DNA from 3 places in the Thioclava sp. F1Mire-8 genome. Region 3 is predicted to be linked to each of the others. Evidence: riboswitches for the same ligand, from Rfam matches in the RefSeq annotation. Region 3 holds a riboswitch; each other region holds the start of a gene.
The links. A riboswitch is a leader RNA that binds a small molecule or an ion and turns the genes downstream of it on or off. The one in region 3 is predicted to bind thiamine pyrophosphate.
Positions count from the first base shown of each region.

Region 1 (4,943 bases), on a different contig from region 3:
CCTGCCCGGGTGATCGCGACGCTCCTGCCGCGCGACTCTCGTCGGCCGCGGGAGACGAGATAGCCGTTCAGGCGCCGGAAACTTTCTCTGCATAAAGGGCCGCGACGGATGCGTCGCGGCCCTGAATTTGAGGTTGAACGTGTTTTCGTGGCGGATCAGTCGAGCTTGAAGATCGCCACGACATCGCCGCGCGGGAAGCCGAGCTGGAAGTTGCCGCCGGCTGCGACCGCGACATATTGCTCGCCGTCGACTTGATAGGTGATCGGCGGTGCGTTGACGCCGGCACCAAGATTGAAGCTCCAGAGCTTCTCACCCGATTTCGCATTGAAGGCGTCGAACATGCCGTTGCCCTCGCCGGTGAAGACCAAGTTCCCGGCCGTGGCGAGAACGCCGCCGATCATCGGCTGCGGCGCGTCGTAGCTCCACTCGACCTTGCCGGTGTTGACGTTCACCGCGTCGAGCACGCCGGTCTGCATCGCCTCGTCGCCCTTGACGTTCTTGAACGTACTGCCCAGCCGAAGCGTACCCGGCAGCGTCGTCGTTTCGCCATCGGTCGTGAAGTTCATCAACTGGTTCATTTCCATGACGTAGAACAGGTTGGTCTCCGGCGAGTAGGCCGGCGGCGACCATTCCGCGCCGCCATTGGCGCCCGGCAGAATCTTAACCCCGTCCTTGGTCGGCGGCGTGAACATGTTGTCCGACATCTTCACGAGCGGGTCCGACTTGCGGATCAGATCGCCGGTTTCGCGGTTCACCACATAGAGCCAGCCGACCTTGCCGGCCTCGCCCGCAGCGGGAACGACGTTGCCGTTGGAGTCCTTGGCGTCGAAGAGCACGACATTGCTGACGGCATCGTAATCCCAGACGTCGTGCTTGACCTCCTGATAGTGCCATTTGCGCTTGCCGGTATCGGCATCGAGCGCGACGATCGAGTCGGTATAGAGGTTGTCGCCTTTGCGGCTAGAGCCGTCGAGGTCGGGGTTCGGATTGCCGGTGCTGAAGATCACCATGTTTCGCTCCGGATCGATTGCGGGGGTCGTCCAGACCATGCCGCCACCGGACTTCCACGAGTCGCCTTCGAACGTGTCGGGATCCGTCGCGTGCCAGCGCCACACCTCCTCGCCCGACTTCGCATCGATCGCGGCAACGAAGCCGCGGATCGGCCATTCGCCGCCGGAACTGCCGACGATCACCTTGCCGTCATAGATTTGCGGCGCCATCGTTTCCGAGAACCCCGCTTGCGGGTCTGCGAGATTGGTCTTCCACACCTTTTTGCCTGTCTTCGCGTCGAGCGCGAGAAGATTGGCGTCGAGCGTCGCAATGTAGACCTTACCGTAACCCACGGCCACGCCCCGGTTCACCGGGCCGCAGCAGGTCTTGACCTGCGAGACGTCATAGGTCGTGCTCCAATACGTCTCGCCGGTTGCGGCATCGACGGCCATGACCGTCATCTCGTTATCGACCATCGGTGTCGAGATATACATCACGCCATCGACGACGATCGGCGTGGTCTCGAAGCTGGCGACCTTTCCGGTCTGCACCAAGGCAACCGGGTGCAGCTTGTCGATATTGTCCGTCGTGATCTGGTCGAGTGGCGAATAGCGCTGGTTGCTGTAGCTCCGGCCATGCAGCAACCAATCGGACTTGTTGTCCTTGGCGGATCGCATCGCGTTGTCGTCGACAGCGACATTCGCCGAAGCGGGAAGCTCCTTCATCTGGGCGCGGTTCGTGTCGCTCGTGCCCTGGATCTCGTCACTCTGCTTCGCGTGCGCAAGTGCCGGCAGGGCCGCCACGCATACGGACAGGATCAGAGGTCGGACGGCGCCTCGCGAGGTCGCGGTGAATGGTGGCAAATGTGCCATGTTCGGTCCTCCTCTCTTGAAATGATCAGCCGCGGCGGTCGGGTCAGTCGCAGGATGACTGCGACGAGTCCGGCAACGGCTGCAGGTCCATCGCATCGATCGCTTTCTGGTCGATCGCGCTGTCCCCGGGTTTGAAACCGTTCTTGCAAAGCAGATAGGCGAATGTCTGGAGATACTGCTTGTCGGTCAGCTCGCCCGGGTCATCCTTGGGCATGTGCTTCGCGATGAAGTCGTATAGTTGCTTGCCGGTCATGCCGCTGTAATCGAGGCTGTCGGCGAATTTCTTGCCCGCCAGTGCCGGGCCTGCATCCCCCATCAGATCGCTGCCATGACAATCGGCGCAGTGCTTCTTGTACACGTCGTGGCCTGACGATGCCTGCTTGGATGTGAAAAGGGCCTGCTGGTCCGAAGAGCCCGGGTAGGCTGCGCTCGCGCAGAGGACAAGGGCGGTAACGAGGCCGGTCAGGGCCGTTCCGGAATGCGTGTCTAGACGTCTCATGCTAAAAAACCTCGCTCAATAATGCTGGGACGGAGCGGTGGGGGATATGGTTCCCCAACGGATGCAAGGTGCCTTTGTTCCATTCTGCTTTGCGGGCATCAGGCAGACGGGTCTGCACCGAGCATGTTTCGGATGGGAAAGCGGATCCGAAAACGACGCCGGTATCTTCGCTCTTTCCGGCCTGACATATGACGGCGACCAGAATGGTTCCGCCGTTCAAGGATATGCGCTGGATGCTGATCGCGGCGAAGCTGTGGGCGCCTCGTCTGACCCGGCTTGACGGGCGGCGCGAAGGCTGTCACCTCTCGGAGCGAAGCGACAGGGGCGCTCGGGCAACCGGGCTGAGACGAACCCTTAGAACCTGAACCGGATAATGCCGGCGGAGGGAGGCGCGTGAGACGGTCAGGCGCGTTCCCGCCTTTGCCCCTCGCACTTCTCCTGATGCCCGCAGCCAAGGAGAGAGCGATGGAAGATCCCGGACAATATCTCGCGGCGATGCGGCAGACCGCGCCGCTCGTTCACAACATCACCAATTACGTCGCGATGAACGTGATGGCGAATGTTCTGCTCGCCTCCGGCGCCTCGCCCGCGATGGTGCATGCGCGCGAGGAGGCGGCCGAGTTCGCCGGACTCGCGCAGGCGCTCAGCATCAATATCGGCACGGTGTCGCCGCCCTGGGCGGAGGCGATGGCGGCGGCGGCCAAGGTCGCGAGCGCGCAGGGAACCCCGTGGGTGCTAGACCCTGTCGCGGTCGGCGCGACGGATTATCGGCGTGCGCTCGGTGCGCGGCTCGTGGAACTGCGCCCGACGGCAATCCGCGGCAACGCGTCGGAGATCCTTGCGCTTGCGGGCGAGGCTGGCGCGGGGAAAGGGGCGGATTCCACTGAGAGTGTCGAGACCGCGGAAGGCGCCGCACGGGCCTTGGCCCGGATGAGCGGGGCCGTGGTTGCGGTGACCGGCGCGGTCGATTTTGTGACGGATGGGGAGCGCGCTGCGCGGGTCGCCAATGGCCATGCGATGATGCCGCGCGTGACCGCTTTGGGCTGTTCGCTGACCGGTCTGGTGGCTGCGTTTCTCGCAGGACAGCCTCGCTTCGAGGCGGTCGTCGCGGCGCTGGCTTATTTCGGGCTCGCCGGGGAGAGCGCCGGGGCGAGTGCCTCAGGCCCGGGAAGCTTTCAGGTCGCGTTCCTCGATGCGCTCTATGCGATCGACGCCGAGGCGCTGAGCGCCGGAGCTCGGATCGAATCCGCATGATGATCCCGTCCATCTGTTTCGTCACCGACCCGGCCGCCCCGCAGCCCGTGGTCGCGCAGGCTATCGCTGCGGCTGAGGGCGGCGCGGGCTGGGTGCAGCTGCGCGACAAGACGCTCCCCGATGCGGAATTCGCCGCGCTGGCCCGGACGCTGGTCGAAGCGCTTGCCCCCTATGACGTGCCGCTGATCGTGAACGATAGGGTCGCGGTGGCCATCGAGATTGGGGCCGCCGGGCTGCATATCGGCCAGAGCGATGGCGACCCCGCCGCGATCCGCCGCCGGATCGGGCCCGACATGCTCCTAGGCCTCTCGATCGAGACCGAGGCGCAGATCGCCGCCGTTCCTCCCGGCATCGATTATCTCGGCGTCGGTCCGATCCATGCGACCGGCTCGAAGCCCGACCATGCCGCCCCGATCGGCCATTCAGGCTTTGCCCGGATCGTCTCGCGCACCGATCTTCCCTGCCTCGCGATCGGCGGGATCACTGCCACTGACGCGCCCGCAATCCGCGCGGCGGGCGGTGCCGGTCTCGCAGTGATTTCCGCCATCTCGCGTGCCCCTGACATGGCGCGCGCCACCCGAACCCTGCGCAACGCATGGAGCGACACATGATCCCCAATATTCTCACCATCGCGGGTTCCGACCCATCGGGCGGGGCGGGCATTCAGGCCGATATCAAGGCCATCTCCGCCAATGGTGGCTACGCGATGAGCGTGATTACCGCGCTGACCGCCCAGAACACGCGCGGCGTGCAGGCGGTGAGCCTGTGCGACACGGCGCTGATCGCAACTCAGTTGGCATCGCTGCGCGAAGACGTTCGTATCGACGCGATCAAGATCGGAATGCTGGGCGATGCCGCGATCATCGAGACTGTGGCCGAGAGGCTGACCGGGCTCGACTGTCCGGTAGTGCTCGATCCGGTGATGGTCGCGAAAGGCGGCGATCGGCTGCTGGCAGAGGCGGCGGTGACCGCGCTGCACAGCCTGCTGCCCCGGGCCGATCTGATCACGCCGAACCTGCCCGAGGCCGCCGATCTTCTGGGCTGCGCCGAGGCGACGACGCTTGATGAAATGCGCGATCAAGCCCATGCGCTGCGCGAGATCGGGCCGCGTGCGGTGCTGCTGAAGGGCGGCCATCTGCAAGGCGACCAAAGCCCGGATCTGCTGGTCACGGCGCAGGAAGAGCTCTGGCTTGACGCACCGCGCATAGCGACGCGCAACACGCACGGGACAGGCTGTACCCTGTCCTCGGCGCTGGCGACTTGGCTCGGGGCAGGGGTGCCGCTCGCGGAGGCCACCCAGCGCGCGAAGGCGTATCTGAGCGCGGCGA
Region 1 covers NZ_NBNY01000001.1:1,635,203-1,640,145, reverse strand. Annotated here, with positions in the region: gene B6V75_RS07565 (SMP-30/gluconolactonase/LRE family protein) at 1-13, shown strand, start outside; gene B6V75_RS07560 (PQQ-binding-like beta-propeller repeat protein) at 156-1,862, opposite strand; gene B6V75_RS07555 (cytochrome c) at 1,906-2,361, opposite strand; TPP riboswitch at 2,672-2,766, shown strand; gene thiM (hydroxyethylthiazole kinase) at 2,827-3,615, shown strand; gene thiE (thiamine phosphate synthase) at 3,612-4,226, shown strand; gene thiD (bifunctional hydroxymethylpyrimidine kinase/phosphomethylpyrimidine kinase) at 4,223-4,943, shown strand, end outside.
Region 1: another riboswitch for thiamine pyrophosphate. It lies ahead of thiM (hydroxyethylthiazole kinase); the one in region 3 lies ahead of thiC (phosphomethylpyrimidine synthase ThiC).

Region 2 (4,943 bases), on a different contig from region 3:
CGCCGCGATCTCCGCCCAGCGCTGCCGGGTCGCCACCAGTGCGAGCGGCAGGGCGATGGCGAGCGTCACAACCGTGGAGAGCAGCGCGATCACCAAAGAGGTCAGCGTCGCGGGCCAGACCATCTCGGGCAGGTTGGCCACCGCCGGAATGCCCCGGGCGAAAACGGTGCCGATGGGAAGCAGAAGGAAGGCGCTTGCGAGCCCGATCGCGAGCGCGTCGAAGAGCGCACGCCCCATCCCGCCGGACAGCTGCGGGATCGGCGCGGCGCGGCGATCATGCCCCGCGCCGAAACTCGACGGCAGGGTGGCGCGCGCCGCGATCAGCAGCGCCGCGACCGAGATCGCGACCTGCACCAGCGCAAGGCTCGCCGCGCGGCCCATGTCGAAATCGAAGCGGAAGGCCTGATAGATCGCCAGCTCCACCGTGGTCGCGCGCGGCCCGCCGCCAAGGGTCAGGGCCACCGCGAAGGACGTCAGGCAGACGAGGAAGATCGCAAGGAACGCCCCGGGCAGCACGCTGCGCAGCATCGGACGTTCGAGGTGACGCGTGACCTCCGCAGGGCCGAAGCCGAGGGTCGCGGCAAGGCGAAACCGCTCGGCCGGGATCGCCTCCCAGCCGTGCAGGATCATCCGGGTCGCAAGCGGCAGGTTGAAGAAAACATGGGCCACGATGACGCCCTCCGCGCCGTAGATCGAAATCGGATCGATGCCGAGCGGGGCGAGGGCCGCATTGACCAGCCCGCGCCGCCCGAAGACCGCGATCAGCCCGAAGACCGCGACGATCACCGGCAGGATGAAGGGAGCCCCCAGGAGCGAAATCAGCAGTCCGCGCCCGGCGAAGCGGCGGCTATGCAGCGCACGGGCGACCGGCAACGCCAGCGCGCAGGAGATCAGCGCCGAGGCCGCCGCCTGCCAGAGCGTGAAGCGGATCGCGGCGAGATCGGTTTCGCGCAAGCCGGTCAGCCCGCCTGCCCGGAGCGCCACTGCCGCCAAAGTGCCAAGGACAAGCGCGGCCAAAGCCGCACCCGCCAGCACCGCCCAGATGGGCGTGCCTCTTATCTGGAGAAGGCGCGTTGCCATTCGTCCAGCGCCGGACCGCGCAGTTTCTCGGCCTCGGCCTCACCCAGATAGAGCGTCTTGTCGGGCATCGGGAGTTTCTGGAACACTTCCGGCAGCTGATCGTGGGGCAGTTTCGCCGGGAAGGACCAGTTCGCCGTCGCGATCATGCCTTGGAAATCGGGGCTGAGCACGTAATCCATGAATTTCTGCGCCAGTTCGGGATGTTTCGAGGTCTTGAGCTGCGCGACCAGTTCGGGGGTGAAGTAATGCCCCTCGGGGAAGATCGCGGCGGCCTTGGAGTCGTCGTCCTCGGCCATGATGTGATAGGCGGGCGAGGTGACATAGCTCAGTACCATATCCGCCTCGCCATCGGTGAACATGCCGTAGGCTTCCGACCAGCCCGGGGTCACGGTCAGTACCTTGGGCGCGATCTTCGTCCACGCCTCTTCGGCCTTGTCGCCATAGATGTCCTTCACCCAGAGCAGCAACGACAGACCCGCGACCGAACTGCGCGGATCCTCGATGACGATCTTGTAGGCGTCGTCGGGCGCATCCAGCAGGTCCTGGAAGCTCGTGGGCGGGTTCTTCAGCTTGGTCTTGTCATAGACGAAGGCCAGTTCAGACCAGTCGAAGGGCAGAAAGATCGGATCGTTCCACTTGACCGGCATGGTCAGGTCGGAGGTGTCTTCGTTATGCGGGGCGAACAGGCCGGTGGCGCGCGCCTTCGCGGTCACGTCGGTGTTCAGACCGATCGCGACATCGGCGGAGGTCTTGTCGCCTTCGAGCAGGATGCGCGGCAGCACATCGCCCGACACGAATTTCAGATCGCAATCGCAGGTCGCCTCGAACCCCTTCTCGATCGCGGGGCCGGGGCCCCATTCGCTCGTGAAATAATCAGGCGCATAGACGGTGAGCACGGGCTTGTCCTCGGCCGCCGCCATCGTGGCGATCAGGCTCAGGGCTCCCGCAAGCATCAGGTGGGTTTTCATGCCTCACTCCTTGGGCTTGCCGGGCGGAGTGGGGCCGGACTATCCGGCTACCTTCCCTCCGCCGGTCTTAACCGGTTCAGGTTCAACGGGTTCGCGCGGATCGCATCTCAGCCAGCCTTGCGCTGGCACCCCGAGGTAGGGCGCAACCTAAGCGCGCGGGGCTTCGGACGCAAGGGCAAGTAGGCACCGCGCCCCTGATCCGCGCCCGGACGCTCTGGCGAGTTCCCGCCAGTGACGACCCGCGCCGGATTTCAATGGCTTGCAACTGCGCGCGGGGCGACGCAGGCTCGATCCGGAACGGATTTGGGAGGAACCGATGCGCATTACCCTCACGGCGGCCCTTATGACCGCGACCGCCCTGCCCGCCTTGGCCGACACGATCGAGGTGCCGGGCAAGATCACGGCCGTGACGCTCTTTCCGCAGGGCGCGCAGGTGGTGCGGCAGGTGGAGGTGAAGGCGCCCGAGGGCAGCCATGACCTGCTGGTTCCGGGGTTTCCCGAAGGCACCGACATCTCGACGCTGCGGGTGTCGGGTGACGGTGTGCAGATCGGCGCGGTGAGCCTGATCTCAGGGCGCGCGCCGGCGACCAGCGGAACCGAAAGCGCGGCGGTGAAGGCTGCGCGTGACCGGCTGGCCTCTGCAAAGGAAGCCCTTGCGGAAAAGGAAGACGCGGTGGCCGTGATCCGCGCCAAGGCGCAGGCCGCGCGCGACCAGATCACATATCTCAAGAACACCGACTCGCAGGTCACCGCGCCCGAACAGCTGCGCGCGCTGGCGCAGATGGTGGAGGATCAGATTCTCTCGGCCACCGAACGCGCAATCGCCGCCGAAGCGGAAGCGCGCCGCGCGGAAGCCGCGCTCGACCCCGCGAAAGAGGCGGTGAAGCAGGCGCGAGCGGCGCTCGATGCGCTGCTGAACCCGGCGAAAGATCGAGAGATGCTCAGCGCGAAGGTGCAGGGCTCGGGCAGGCTGACGATCACCTCTTACGTTAACAATGCCGGGTGGGAGCCCTCCTATGATCTGCGGCTCGACCGAGACAAGGGCGCGGTGGATATGGAGCGCTTCGTCTCGGTCCATCAGGCCACCGGCGAGGACTGGCGTAACGTCGACCTGACGCTCTCGACCGCTCGCCCCGGCGGGCGCGCAGAGCCGGGCGAAGTCTATCCGCGCCTCGCGCACATCGGCGACCCGGATGCGCCGCCCGCACCGGTGCCGATGAAGCGCTCCCTCGCGGCATCGGATGGCGCCGCCGCGCCGATGGCGGAAGCAGCGATCAGCGACCGCGCCGATCTTCAGATGCAGGGCGAAACGGTGACCTACCATTACCCGAGCGCGGTCGATCTGCGCGACGGGGTCGACGATCTCCGCCTGAGCCTCGATTCCAAGACCCTCCCGATGGAGGTCTTCGCCGAAGCCGCCCCGCTGACCGATCCGCAGGCCTATCGCGTGGCCGAGGGCAAGAACGAGACCGGCGAGATCCTGTTGCCCGGCCCCGCGAACCTCTATGCCGATGGCGCGCTGGTCGGCCAGTCGCATCTGCCGATGGTGGCGGCAGGGGATGACCTGACGCTGGGCTTCGGGCCGATCGAGGGCATTCGCGTGGACCGCCGCATGCCCGACACGATGGAGGGCGATAGCGGCTTCATTTCCAAGTCGAACGAGCGCCGCGAAGTCGTCGAGATCGAGGTGAAGAACCTGACGGACAAAGGCTGGCCGATGCGGGTGATCGACCGGGTACCCTATTCCGAACAGGAAGACCTGAAAATCACTACCAAGGCGACCCCGCCCGCGAGCGAGACCGATTACGACCATCGCCGCGGCGTGCTCGCATGGCGCTTCGATCTGGGCGCGGACGAGACCAAGACGATCCGCACCGAGACCACGCTGAGTTGGCCCACCGACAAGGTGCTGCGCTAGGTCAGCGTAACGCAAAGGCCTCCGCGCGCGATCAGGCTGCGTTTCGCGGGTTCGCCGCAGCCCGCAGTTTCGCGAGCAACGCTGGCGACAGGCGCAGGAACCCGCGCGCGGGCGGTTCGGCCTTCGCCGCCTCTGGGGGCTGTGTCTCTGCACCGCCGGTCTTTTCGGTCGCCTTGGCCGCCTTCTCCTCCGGCACGGCTTGCGCCCCCGCCGCCTGCGCCGCGGCATACTCGGCGGCGGCAGCCTGTGCCGTCATCGTTTCCGCCGCGCCCTGCCCAGACCTCGCGCCGACGATCTTGGTGCGGCCGCCATCGTCCCCCGGAAACGGCGCGGCGAAGCGCAGCACCAACTCCGTCAGGCTCGGCCCGATCTCGTCGAGCAGCAACAGGAAGCGGTTCGTCGGCCAGGCATGCAGACCCAGCGCGCCCCCGCCCGCAAGCCGCAGCACGAAGCCCGCATCCCGCAGCCGATGTTGCAGATCGAACCAATCGCGCGCCTGATCCAGCGCCGCTTGCACCGCCGCCATTTCCGGCAGCGGCTCTTTCGTGGTGGGGAGGGCGGAGGTTGGCTCCTCCGCCAGCCCCTCCTGCAGGACGCGCCGGATCAGCTCTGCCGGAGGCAGGCCGAACGCGCGCGCCTCCGCCGCAATGCGATCGATCATATCGAGCGGCAGCCGCAGGGAGACGAGACGATGCTGGGAATGCGGTCGGGATGCAGGTGACATGTCGGGTCAAAGCTCGTTGGCGTGGGCGGGGTACCCGCAGCCTCGCGCATCAAGCTTAACAGCCCGTGAATGGCAATTGGTTTTCTCCAAGGCGGAGCAATCGACCTCGCGAAGGGGGTCAACGAATTTGCAAAGCCTCAGAGCTTCTCGAACCGATCCGAGCCGGAGACGTATTGCTCGAGCGTACCCTCGCCGATGTCGTGGCGCAGCCCGTGCAGCGTCATCCGATCGGCGTCGAGCGCTTCGCGCACGA
Region 2 covers NZ_NBNY01000004.1:140,305-145,247, reverse strand. Annotated here, with positions in the region: gene B6V75_RS14315 (thiamine/thiamine pyrophosphate ABC transporter permease ThiP) at 1-1,080, opposite strand, end outside; gene thiB (thiamine ABC transporter substrate binding subunit) at 1,056-2,048, opposite strand; TPP riboswitch at 2,085-2,191, opposite strand; gene B6V75_RS14305 (DUF4139 domain-containing protein) at 2,365-3,966, shown strand; gene B6V75_RS14300 (hypothetical protein) at 3,998-4,627, opposite strand; gene B6V75_RS14295 (carbonic anhydrase) at 4,828-4,943, opposite strand, start outside.
Region 2: another riboswitch for thiamine pyrophosphate. It lies ahead of thiB (thiamine ABC transporter substrate binding subunit); the one in region 3 lies ahead of thiC (phosphomethylpyrimidine synthase ThiC).

Region 3 (4,943 bases):
GGCGGGGCAGGTTGTCGGGATAGGCCGGGCGCAGCCCTGCCCCGGTCTCGATCACGCTCGCCTCGGCAAAGCCGGGATGCAGCGTGAAAGCGGCGCTGAGCATTTCGGTCAGCGAGCGCAGCGTGATCGGGCGCGTCGCGGCGCTTTCGATCATCGTCGCGCCGATCATGTAGACGCCCTGCCCGCGCGGCACGAGATAGAGCGGGATGCGCGGGTGCAGCAGGCGCAGGGTGCGGGTGATCTCGACCTCCGGGCAGTGCAGGATGGCCATCTCGCCGCGCACCGGGCGCAGGTCAGGCAGGTCGGCGGCAAAGCCGGTGCAACCGAGATCCACCTGCGCGGGGGCCGGGGTTCCCAACACGATCTCGACCCCGGCGTCACGCGCGGCCCGCGCCAGATCGCGCAGCGCGCGGCGCGGGTCGAGATGCGCCTCCTCCGCGAAATACAGCCCGCGTGCGAACCGCCCCGCGAGGGACGGCTCCATCTCGGTGATCGCCGCCTGATCGAGCGTGCGATGGCCGGAGGTGCGGCGGGCGAAGCGCGTCAGTTCCGCACTGTCGCGCGGAGGGGCGAGGACCAGCGTGCCGCGCCGCGTGACCGGCGTGATCTCGGCCCACCAGTCTGCCGCGCGCGCGCCCAGCGTGACCACTGCCTCCTCGGCGCTTTCGGCTTCGCACCACGGCGCCAGCATCCCGCCCGCATAGCGCGACACACTGCCCGCCCCGATCTCCTCTGCCGCCTCGAAGACCCGCACCGCAGCCCCGGCGCGCGCCAGTTCGAGCGCCGAGGACAGCCCCGCGAGGCCGCCGCCTGCGATGGTGATCATTCGCCCGACCCCTTGAGGGGCACATAAAGCTCCCCGCCTTCGCGGAACTTGGCGGCCATGCTCTCCATCCCCTCTTTCTGCGCCTCGGCGCGGATGTCGTGCGAAATCCGCATCGAGCAGAATTTCGGCCCGCACATGGAGCAGAAATGCGCGACCTTGTGGGCCTCTTTCGGCATCGTCTCGTCGTGGAATTCCCGCGCCGTATCGGGGTCGAGCGAGAGGTTGAACTGGTCTTCCCAGCGGAACTCGAAACGCGCGCGGCTCAGCGCATCGTCGCGCCGCTGCGCGCCGGGCAGCCCCTTGGCCAGATCGGCGGCATGGGCGGCGATCTTGTAGGTGATCACGCCGGTCTTCACGTCGTCGCGGTCGGGCAGGCCCAGATGTTCCTTCGGCGTGACGTAGCACAGCATCGCGCAGCCGAACCAACCGATCATCGCCGCCCCGATCCCCGAGGTGATGTGGTCGTAACCCGCCGCGATATCCGTGGTCAGCGGACCGAGCGTGTAGAACGGCGCTTCGTGGCAGCACTCCAGCTGCTTGTCCATGTTCTCCTTGATCTTGTGCATCGCGACGTGACCGGGGCCTTCGATCATCACCTGACAGTCCTTCGCCCAGGCGATCTTCGTCAGTTCGCCCAGCGTCTCCAGCTCGGCGAATTGCGCGGCGTCGTTGGCATCCGCGATCGATCCCGGACGCAGCCCGTCGCCGAGGCTGAACGAGACGTCGTAGCGCCGGCAGATGTCGCAGATCTCTTCGAAATGCTCGTAGAGGAAGCTCTCCTTGTGGTGATGCAGGCACCATTTCGCCATGATCGAGCCGCCCCGGCTGACGATCCCGGTGACGCGCTCCACCGTCATCGGCACTATGTGCAGACGCACCCCGGCATGGATCGTGAAGTAGTCGACGCCCTGCTCGGCCTGTTCGATCAGCGTGTCGCGGAAGACCTCCCATGTCAGGTCCTCGGCGATCCCGTTCACCTTCTCCAGCGCCTGATAGATCGGCACGGTCCCGATCGGCACGGGGCTGTTGCGGACGATCCATTCGCGGGTGTTGTGGATGTTGCGCCCGGTCGAGAGGTCCATCACCGTGTCGGCGCCCCAGCGGATCGCCCAGACAAGCTTGTCGACCTCTTCCTCCATCGAGGAGGTGACGGCGGAAGTGCCCATATTGGCGTTGATCTTCACGAGGAAATTGCGCCCGATAATCATCGGCTCGGATTCCGGGTGGTTGATATTGGCCGGGATGATCGCGCGGCCTGCGGCGATCTCGTCGCGCACGAAATCCGGCGTCACGTAATCGGGCAGGTTCGCGCCCCAGTCCTGCCCGTCGCGCGGTCCTACGGCCTCGCGCAGCTGGTTCTCGCGGATCGCGACGAACTCCATCTCGGGCGTGATGATGCCTGCGCGGGCATAGGCCAACTGCGTCACCGCGCGGTCGCCCTTGGCCCGCAACGGTTGCCGCCTGACCGGGAATTCCGGCATCAGCCGCGCCCCTTCGGCAAAGCCGTTATCCTCGGGCCGGACATCGCGCCCGGTATATCGCTCGACATCGCCGCGCGCCTCGATCCATGCCCGGCGCAGCGGCGCGAGACCGGCATTGATATCGGTCGTGACCTCGGGGTCGGTGTAAGGGCCCGAACTGTCATAGACCGGCAGCGGTGCTTCCCCGGCAGTGGGGTGCACGGCGATCTCGCGCATCGGCACGCGCAGACCTTCATGCAAAGCGCCCTCGACGTAGATCTTGCGCGACGCCGGCAGCGGACCGGTGGTGATCTTGGGGTTGGGGATGTTCATCGTTTCGGTGCTCCTCAAGCATTCAATCTCAAAGGACACCAATTGAGAGACGCTTGGGAAACCAAAGGCCGAACGGCCTTTTGTCATGGCCCGCAACGATAGAAAGACTCTTCCCGGTCTGCGCGCCTAGCTTCCTACGCCAGTATCAACTGGGTCAGGTTCAAAGGGTCGCGTCACCGGGTTTTCACCCTGTCAGCCTCTCAGTCCCCTAAGCGGGACTCCCCTGCGTGATCCTGTTGTAGGAGCGAAGTGCGAACCTGGCAAGGCGCGTCCGCGCGACATCCGGCGGTCGTGATCGGCGCGCCCGGCGTCAGCGGTTCAAAAGCGCGCCGTCCATCCCAGCGAAACCCCCATCGCTGAACGCTTCCCGGGTTCGTAGACAAGCCCCGCGCCGAGACGACCGATCCCCGCCGTGCGCGAATAGCCGAACTGAAGGTCGGGCTGAGGTGCTGCGCTTTCGATATTCACCGAGGAGGTCGTCATCACCACCTTGTCGGAGCGGGCGTTTCCGACGGCGGCCCCGACGGCGGTCGGCACGCTCATCGTCATCTTGCCCGAAGCAAGCGAGATCGGCGTCGAAATCCCGATGGAGACACGATCATCGCCGGACAGAAACCCTGTCTTGCTCAGGCCCACGGCATAGGCGTTCGAGTGCAGCCCGTTGCCAGAGCGAAGCAAACCGTCTCCGGAGAAGTTCGAACTGCCATTGGCCGCGGTGAACGCGAGAGAGGTGCCGTCACCGAGGGCGACGTTCATGCCGAGCTGAACGAAGCGGGTATCGCTGGACAGGCCGCCACCGAACGCGCCGCCCACCGAGGTTCCCAGGAAGCCGCCGCCTTCATGCAGGCTGCCGACGGTCATCGAGAGCTTGCCGGCGCCAAACCGGGCACTGAGCGAGCCGGCGATGTAATGCGAGGTGATATCGCCAGCCCCGCCGCCTGCCTGCGAAATCGACGCCGACAGCCCGCCGCCGAGGCCGATTTCGTAATGCAGCGCGGATGTGGCATCGAAAGATTTCAGGTATGGCGCGGCCATCGCGGCGCTGTCGACCCAGCCTGTTCCGGCAATCGCGGAACCGTCGCCGCGCGACAGTGACAAGGTGCCGGTGCCCGCGCTCAGATTGATCGCATCCGTCCGTCCCATCGCGAAGGCTTCCGTCGCGGCTCGGGCGGCGCTGGCATCCGCGTAATCCGCCACGAAGCTGCTGGTCGGCACATGATAGCCCCGATCATAGGCATCGGTGACGATCATTCGCTGGTTGGAGAGCGTCGCGCGCAGGGCCCCGGCCACGCCGCGGCTTGCGCTGATCGCGCTTAGGGCGGCGGGCACGGAGGGGCCGTCGAGAGAGCTGGTCGTCTCGACTTTCAGCGTCCCGGCAGGTGCCTGTGCCTGCCGCAGATTGAGCTCTCCCCAGCCATAAACCCGGTCGATGCCGACCGCGCCGAGATCGGTCGCACTGTTCTCGAGGATCTGCACGATTTGCTGACCTGTCAGCTCGGGGAATTCGCTCTTGAGCACCGCGACCGCGCCGGTGACATAGGGCGTCGCCATGGAAGTCCCGCTCATGTAGGCGTAATCGCCGCCGAGATCGCTCGGATAGGTCGAGAGGATGTTCACGCCGGGCGACGCGAGGCAGTAATTCATCGCCTCGCCGCAGCGGTTGGAAAAGCTCGCGATCTGATGGTTGCTGTCGACGGCCACGACGCCGAGGATCGAGCCGTCCATTTCCGGGAAGTATTCCGGCAGGCCGGCCATCACGCTGGGATTGGCGCCGCCGTCGTTACCCGCAGCGAACACGCTGACCATGCCCGCTTTCGCGGCTGCATCGAGCGCGTCGATCGTGGCCGACCCGAGCTGCAGGCGGATCTGGTCGGCGCTCGAAAACTGGTCGATCGTAAGCGTCTTGTCCGTGCTGTCCACATAGGACCAGCTGTTGTTCATCGAGGCGGCCCCGGCCTTGACCGACCGCGTGATCGCATCCGCATAGCTGCCCGCAGGCACCGAGCCTCCGACGCCTTTCAGGATCATCAGCTTGGACCCCCAGGCGATCCCCTCGATCCCCTGCCCGTTCTGCACACCGGCGATGATCCCGGCCACGTGAGTGCCGTGCCCGTCCGTGTCGGTGACATCGGAACTGTTGTCGAAATAGCTGTAGGAGAGGGCACCATCGATATTGTCGGCGAGATCGGGATGGGTCACATCCGCCCCGGTGTCGTAGACCGACACGAGTGTGCCGAACCCGTAGGCCCCTTCAGCATAACGATACGCCGCCTCGGTCTGAGCGAGACCGCCGCTCGCGTAATATTCCTTGGTCTCGAAGCTGC
Region 3 covers NZ_NBNY01000007.1:18,760-23,702, forward strand. Annotated here, with positions in the region: gene B6V75_RS17855 (FAD-dependent oxidoreductase) at 1-826, opposite strand, end outside; gene thiC (phosphomethylpyrimidine synthase ThiC) at 823-2,619, opposite strand; TPP riboswitch at 2,734-2,854, opposite strand; gene B6V75_RS17865 (S8 family peptidase) at 2,938-4,943, opposite strand, start outside.